One region of the Pseudoalteromonas undina genome, then DNA from elsewhere that is predicted to be linked to it. Evidence: predicted binding sites of a transcription regulator. Region 1 holds the regulator's gene; the other holds the start of a gene.
What was found. Region 1 encodes LexA, which represses DNA repair genes until DNA is damaged. Its sites were predicted from a motif close to TACTGTATNNNNATACAGTA; they were not measured.
Positions count from the first base shown of each region.

Region 2: PUND_RS06295 (YebG family protein) is a predicted target of LexA. The motif match lies at 2,561-2,580, and genes of this name have one in related genera.

Region 1 covers NZ_AHCF03000003.1:2,305,033-2,309,387, forward strand. Annotated here, with positions in the region: gene ctaD (cytochrome c oxidase subunit I) at 1-349, opposite strand, end outside; gene coxB (cytochrome c oxidase subunit II) at 349-1,491, opposite strand; gene lexA (transcriptional repressor LexA) at 1,967-2,584, opposite strand; gene PUND_RS14315 (M12 family metallo-peptidase) at 2,889-4,355, shown strand, end outside.
Region 2 covers NZ_AHCF03000003.1:572,188-576,542, reverse strand. Annotated here, with positions in the region: gene fadR (fatty acid metabolism transcriptional regulator FadR) at 104-817, opposite strand; gene dsbB (disulfide bond formation protein DsbB) at 1,207-1,725, shown strand; gene PUND_RS06305 (hypothetical protein) at 1,727-2,029, shown strand; gene PUND_RS06300 (ComEA family DNA-binding protein) at 2,042-2,335, opposite strand; gene PUND_RS06295 (YebG family protein) at 2,632-2,931, shown strand; partial or broken gene putP (sodium/proline symporter PutP) at 3,131-4,355, opposite strand, start outside.

The DNA of each region.
Region 1 (4,355 bases):
TCATTCTCGGTAATGCCATATCTGGCGCACCAATCATTAACGGAATCATCCAGTTTGCCAATCCAGTAAATGCAGGCATTACTGCACCAAACACCATGATTAAACCGTGTACTGTGGTCATTTGATTAAAAAAGTGAGGATCAACCAATTGTAAACCCGGCTGAAATAACTCAGCCCGAATAACCATAGCCATTGCTCCACCAATCAAAAACATGGTGAGAGAAAAAATTAAATATAAGCTTCCTATATCTTTATGGTTGGTTGTAAATAACCAGCGCTTAAAGCCTGTTGCAGGTTGATGGCCATGATGAGCCTCATTGGAATTAGGTTGTTCTGCAATGCTACTCATTATTTAGCCTCCCCATCAGCATCCAGTGCCGCTTGTATTTCGCTTGGTTGAATTACCTCTCCGGTGTCATTACCCCATGCGTTACGCTTATAAGTAATAACGGCTGCTATCTGCTTAATAGATAATTGCTTTGCGAAAGACTGCATCGCTGTACCTGGTTTACCATGAAGTAAGATATCGATATGACCTTTGATATCACCTATAACTATTGGGCTGCCTTTAAGTGCTGGAAAGACACCCGGCAAACCTAAACCTGTAGGTTGATGACACGCTGCACAGCTCGCCATATAAACTTGCTCACCAAGAGCCATCAGCTCCTCTTTTGGTACCACTTGATCTAATAACGCAGCGTCTGCTTCAGCCGCTTTTTGTTTAGCTTGTTTAGCTTCTGCCAACCACGTTTTGAAGTCTTCTTCTGTTTTTGCTTCTACCACAACAGGCATGAAGCCATGATCTTTACCACACAGCTCTGCACACTGCCCGCGGTAAGTACCTACTTCATTAATACTGGTCCATGTTTCGTTAATAAACCCAGGGTTTGCATCTTTTTTAACTGCAAAATCAGGTACCCACCATGAGTGAATTACATCATCTGAAGTCATTAAAAAACGTACTTTTTGATTAATCGGTAGCACCAGCGGCTTATCTACTTCGAGTAAATAATTCGGGTTTTTATCGGCAAGATTCGTTATTTCATTTTGAGGAGTCGCTAACATTGAATAAAACTCAACGTCCTCCCCCATATACTCGTAATGCCACTTCCACTGTGATCCAGTAATTTTTATGGTGATATCAGCTTTGCTGGTATCCTCCATGGCAATTAACGTTTTAGTCGCAGGAATGGCCATAACAATTAAGATGACAAAAGGAATGGCAGTCCAGAGTATTTCTACTTTGGTACTTTCATGAAACTGGGCAGGGACAGCCCCTTTAGACTTGCGATGATGGATGAGTGCCCAAAACATAATGGCAAACACGATCACCCCAATCACACAACATATTAAAAATATGGTCATGTGCAGTTGGTATACATTATTACTTATATCAGTTACGCCTTTACGCATATTATATTGGCTATTAGCAAGCACATTTTGCGAAAAAACTAACAATATAAGCCACAAGGAAGAACTCAGCTTACCCATGTGACGGCTCCTTTGATGCTATTGCTGACGCAAAGCGAAGAGGCATACGGCTTAAACGCCCATTCGTTATTTTTATTTTTTATAAGGGTGCTGGAGTTACTAAATGTGTGTGCTCAAAACGACAAGGCTGTGAGTTATTTTTATTCCAGCTCTTTAATAACTAGTTAAAAAATAAACAATAAGCAAGGTGAGTATGAAAAATAAACAAGGGGGTTACTTAAAAAAGTGCAGCAAAAAAATATTAACTAATGAGGTAATTAATCTAAGAGTCAGAGTTGGTAAGGGGTAGCTTGAATAACAGCGGAAAAAATATAAAGTTTTATGATTTAAAACAATTAGAATAAATTTGTTTATCTATAAAGTATTTAGTGATTTTTTGAAATAACAAAAAGCGATTCACAAGCAATATCGTACAAAAATAATTCATGTAAAAACAGCGCCTAATCAATATTAAGCGCTAAGTTATGTTTAAATATCACATCCAATCAGCGTTACGAATAACACCCACCGCTAAACCTTCAATATTGAAAGATTCATTCTCCAAGTCTACTTCAATAGCTGAAAACTCGTCATTTTCAGCATGCAGTAATACTTTTCTGCCGGCTTTTTCTAGACGTTTAACCGTAACATCATCATCCACTCGAGCAACAACAACCTGACCATTTTCAGCTACTTGAGTTTTATGTACAGCGAGTAAGTCGCCATCCATAATGCCAATATCTTTCATACTCATGCCGTTAACACGCAGTAAAAAATCGGCCGCAGGTTTAAACATTAAAGGGTCAATTTTACAGTGGCTTTCTACATGCTGTTGCGCCAATATTGGCTCACCCGCAGCAACTCGACCAATTAAAGGTAAGCCCAGTTGCTCTGGCTCTTCTTCTTCAACAAGCTGAATACCCCGACTCGCGCCCGGCTTCATTTTAATCACACCTTTTTTAGCCAGTGCTTTTAAATGTTCTTCTGCAGCATTTGCACTTTTAAAACCCAGTGTTTGTGCAATCTCGGCACGTGTAGGAGGCATACCAGTGTCTTTAATAAACACTTTGATAAGTTCGAGTATTTGCGCTTGGCGTTTCGTTAATGGTCGCATACAACTGGTTTTCCATACAGTACAATTAACTGTGAGTATATACAGTTATTTTAAGATCGCAAATATAAATTAAGTTAGTTCCACTGATAATAATTAGCTTATCGCATTAGGATATAACCCGCTCTTAACTACTAAAAATTATTTTTGCACTGATTAAAGCAACCCATCAACAGTAAAAATAAAAAATGTATCTTAAAATTTACAACAATAGTTAATTTTAATAGGTGGCAATGTTAATTAATTGAAATAAAAATATTAGCGTGTACACTTTATGTGGACAAAACAAACCAAAAAGGACTATGAAATGAAAAAATACTCACCTTTATTTATCGGACTCCTATTCAGCGGCTATACACAAGCTCAAGTTCCGCTTTTTGAAGTGCAATATATTAATGAGTCACAAAGCGTGGCCACACAAACAAGTAATCAATTACAGTTTGGCCAGCCTCTTTTTGAGCTCACAAATAGCACAAATACCTTTCTTTTACCTGTTAAAGGTAACGACATTGAATTTATAAAAAGTTCAACAAGTTTGTCAGCAACGGGAAGCTTAATTTGGATTGGTAAAAGTTTAGAAGATGACGAAATAACACTTATTAAATCTGCAAAAGGCATTTCGGGTACTGTAAAAGTAGGTGAACAGATATATAAATTACAACCAAATAAGCACTCTGGTCATAATTTCATTGAATTAGATCCCCAAAAGCAGCCAGCTGAACATGCTCCCGACTATAAACAGTCTAATCACCTGGAGTTTATGAGTGAACAAATTTTAATAGCTCAAAACACTCAATCGGTAATGGCTAACGAAACGCAAAGTAATATTAGTTTATTAGTTTTATATACCCCAGCAGCAGCTCAAAAATCAGGGGATATAAATAGCTTAATTGATCTTGCGGTTGTTGAAACCAACCAAGGTTATCAAAACTCAGGCGTCAACGCAGTTGTTAGCATAGCCCACATGAGCCAAATTAATTATACTGAAGCTGCAAACTCAAGTACTGATTTAAATCGTTTAGCAGCTAAGAACGATGGTTATATGGATGAAGCACATACATTACGCGATCAATTCGGTGCAGATGTAGTTATATTAGTAAATGATGTCAATGGTTACTGTGGCCAGGCCAAAGCCATTGGCGCTAATGCTCAAAGCGCTTTTGCTATGGTCGATTATAATTGTGCAACGGGCTACTATTCCTTTGGTCATGAGATTGGGCACTTACAAGGCGCTCGCCATAATCCAGAAAACGATCCTTCAACAACTCCTTATTCATTTGGACATGGTTACCAACAGCCTCAATCACAATGGCGTTCAGTGATGGCATATAATTGTCCAGGTAATTGTACACGTATTAATTACTGGTCGAACCCTAATAAATCATACAATGGAGATGTAATGGGGACTTCGGCAGAACATGACAATGCCAGAGTGTTAAACTTAACTAACCCTATTATTGCAAACTTTAGATCTTCAACCCCCCCAATTCCTGGTGACAATGTACTCCAAAATAACCAAGCAATTATGGTTAATGGCGCAAAGAATAGCGAAAAATTATTTACATTTGCAGTACCAAGTGAAGCAACACAAGTTACTTTTAGAACATCAGGTGGTAGTGGTGATGCTGATATATATGTAAAATTTAACGAAACGGCATCCACAAATAATTTTGATTGTCGCCCATATAGAAATGGCAATAATGAGAGCTGCAGTGATACTCGCAGTGGAAATTACTCTGTCATGCTCAAAGGCTTTGATGCTTATAATAATGTA
Region 2 (4,355 bases), 1.7 Mb from region 1:
TTAACAATCGTATTTATAGATAGCGCCGTTCTAAAATAGCGAACGCTTGATAAATACACGAATTATTGTTCATAAAAAAGCCTGCTTAAAGCAGGCTTTTTTACTAATCCATAATGTCACTAGGCATATCACCGCGAATATGTTGCCATATTTCACCGGTTTGATGACCATACTTGCGCATCATGAATATCGCACCATCGTGCTCTTTATTCTCAGCAAGCTTAGTTAAATCTTTATAGAATTGACGTGCAAGCTCACGGGTACGAGGATCTGAAAAGTAATGACAACCAATCTTAGAATAAAAGCCTTTAAAACCATTAAGGATCAACACATATATGCGGTTGTTACCAGCAACAGCTAACTCATGGTGCACTTTATAGTCATAATCAGCAAATGCTTGTGCGCTGTCTTCTAGTTCATCACTTTGCGATAAAATTTCAATAACACGCTCTGGTGCAAGCTTTATTGCTGCACGAGTGTAAATTGCGCTGATGTTAGTGCGAGCTGAAAGTAACTGATCAGTTAGCTCTGGCATTTTATCTTCGTCTAAACGAGCCAGTGTTTCAAGGATATTTAGTCCTGACGTTTCCCAAAAATTATTTACGCGAGTGGGTTTACCATGTTGGATTGTTAGCCAACCGTCTCTGGCTAATCGTTGTAATACTTCACGCAATGTGGTTCTAGTAACACCAATTAACTCTGAGAGTTCACGCTCAGCTGGCAGAATTGAACCTGGAGGGAAATCACCATTCCAGATTGACTCTACTATGTATTCCTCAGCAAATCCTGCTGGGCTTTTCGCTTTAAAAATTCTCATTCAATTCCTACTCGAATTAATTCACATTACATCGCTACATACGATTAACTGACTGATTGTACCAGACAAGTCACAACTAACAAGTAAAGTAAGTTAAATTACCTAGGTATGTGATTAAAAGGGTAACTTTACTGGTAGAAATTAAACACAATATGAATGCCCACCTATTATTCATACGAGACACTTTAACTATTATTCTATACCTCTTTCCTATTCATGAATCAGATTAACTTGATGGCTCTGAGTAGGTCTATTAGGGGAAGTCATGCAGCACAGGATCTCTAACTTTAAGGGACGACAAGCTTTCATAGCCCTCGTTTTTTCCTTTTACTTGCCCCGCTGTTTATCCTAAGTCATAATCTAAGCCCTTATTTAAATACGGATTTGTTATGAACTGGCTTGCTAATCTAAGTACTCAGCGTACACCTTGGTTATTATTCAGTGGGATTGTTTTTCTACTTGAAGTTACTGCACTTTTCTTTCAATACAACATGGGGTTAGCGCCATGTATTATGTGTATTTACCAGCGCACCGCAGTATTAGGTCTACTTTTTGCGGGTATTATTGGAGCTAGTAAACCAAACAATCTCGCAGTACGTATTGTTGCCTATACAACATGGGGGATTTCGAGTGTATGGGGGCTACTAATAGCTCGTGAGCATATTGAAATGCAAACAACAACAGACCCATTTGCATTTAGCTGTGAATTTGAGCCAAATTTTCCAGAATTTATGCCGTTACATCACTGGATACCGCAATTTTTTGAAGCGACAGGTGATTGCGGAAATATAGATTGGCAATTTGCCAGCCTAAGTATGCCAGCATGGATGGAAATTATTTTTGTACTCTTTACCGCCACACTGTTTATATTAGTGGCCAGTCGATTAATTACTAAAAAGTCACTTTAATATGTTTACTTTTTTTTCAAGCCAAGTTGATGAACTTAAACATTTAAAAGTTCGTCAACGACAAACTGTTATAGCTATCTCTTTAAGCATGCTATCACCCAGTGACAGGGTCTTTATACGCATACTAAAGCTGATGCTATTAAGCCCATTCTTTTTAATATTTACTCTTTTCGAAGGTTGGTTACTGGTGCCCTTTTTAATTGTAGCTGGGTTGAGCTATCCGCTATTAACAGCACCAGTAGATATTAACTTTGCTAAAAAGCACCTTGGTGCTGCCTTAAAACAGTTTGATCAGGGCGCATAGCGCCCTTTTTAGTTAAAACGTTACCTTACCATCAAGTTTGGCTAGCATTTTTTTACCCACCCCTTTTACTTTAGCTAGATCTCCAAGTGATGTGAAATCACCATTAGCTTCTCTATAGTCGATAATTGCCTGTGCCTTTTTCTTACCGACACCTGGTAACTTAATTAACTGTTTTAAATCAGCAGTATTAATATTAACCATGGCTGATTGCATCTGCTCTGATAGCATATCGCTTTGCGCAAAGGTGGTACCCATAGGTAATAAACATAAAGCAGCTGCTAACGAGATTATTTTAATTAATTTCATACTATTTCCTTTTGTGTTCCTACATGAACATTCGTTGATTATTTACACCCAGCACTTTTAAGTAAGTTGTGGTTACTAAGTACTAACGGTAACAATCACTCCTTGCGACTCCTTTACTGCAACGCGTTATAAAGTGACTTAATAAATAAAGTAGAGTTGGCCTTTATTGTCAATTAAGCTGCAGATAAACTAAGGCTAAAGCTTGCAAAATAACGCGCAAGCTTGTACTGTACATAAAAACAGTAATCTAATGATTTAAAATAATCATATTGCCACGTAAGTAAGCAGGAGAAATCATGGCTGTTGTTGTTAAATATGTTGTAGAACGAAACGGAGTCGAGCGCATGACGTTTACTACTAAAAAAGAAGCTGATGCCTATGACAAAATGCTCGATATCGCCGAGTCACTAGAACTAATGCTTGAAAAAGTAGATGTGCCTCTAAGTGAACAACAAGTTGAGTCGCTTGCACTTGAGATTGCGAAAAGTAAAGACGACTTTATGGCGGTACTTAAGGGGACTAAAGAAGTACCTGCAAAAGCTAAAAAAACAAAGTCAGATAACGTTGCAGATATAAAAGATAAAGCTGCAAGTTAGTACTTTTAAAAACCTAATAGTAATTATTAAAAAAACTGAATTCGGTATTCGAATTCAGTTTTTTTATGCCTTTAAATAATGATAGCTAAAAGCGAGTAAATCATCACTATTTGCTAATGTTAAAAGTCAGTCAATAAAAATGCCAACCAGTTAAACTGGTTGGCATTTTTTTAAACCAAAACTTAGGTTAACTAATCACTTATAATGACGATTCAACTTCATCAAACAGATCAGTAATTTCCTTTTTCGGCTCAGCAGTTACAAGGCTTCCTACTACAATAGCAATACTTGCTAAAATAAAGCCAGGGACGATTTCATATATCACGCTGCTTAAGCTATCACCATTAATAGTAATAGGCGCATAAATCCATACAAGCACAGTTAGAGCACCAACAACCATACCGCTAATAGCCCCTTTTAGGTTCATACGCTTCCAGTAAAGACTAAACAATACCAATGGACCAAATGCAGCACCAAAACCTGCCCATGCATTACTTACTAAATCTAGTATTGAACTATTGCGGTCATACGCTAAGTAAATTGCAAATAACGCAACCAGTATCACGCTAATACGCCCTACTAATACCAGCTCAGTTTGCGAAGCATTACGATTTAAGTAAATCTTATAAAAGTCCTCAGTTAAAGAACTTGAACACACTAATAATTGCGATGAGATAGTACTCATAATCGCAGCTAAAATAGCCGCCAGTAAGAAACCTGCAATTAACGGGTGGAAAATTAATTCAGCCAATACTAAGAAAATTGTTTCTTTATCGGCAATCGGCATTTGATTTTCAATCATAAATGCAGCACCAAATAGGCCAGTAAATACCGCACCAATAGCAGATAACGTCATCCAAGACATACCAATACGACGCATGGTTGGCATTTCTTTTACTGAACGAATAGACATGAAACGAACAATAATATGCGGCTGACCAAAGTAACCTAAACCCCATGCCATTGCAGAAATAATAGCAATAGTAGAACCACCAGCAAACCAGTCAAGCATACTTAAAGAATGAATTTCGCTTGCTTTAGGCCGAGCTTAGTAACTGCTGATAATTTGCATTTGCTAAGGTATCCATAAATGGTTGATCAAGCATCATATAAGTGGCAATTGGCACTGCTAACAACGACACAAACATAATACAGCCTTGCACAAAGTCTGTAAGGCTAACCGCTAAAAATCCACCAAATAAGGTATATACCACTACCACACCCGTGGTGATGTATAGGCCCATTTCGTAACTCATTTGAAATGAGTTTTCAAATAACTTACCACCGGCAACAACACCCGATGAAGTGTATAAGGTAAAGAAAACTATAATTACTATTGCAGAGATAACACGTAGGATATTTTTGTTGTCATCAAAACGGTTTGCAAAGAAATCGGGGATAGTAATGGAGTCATTGGCTTTTTC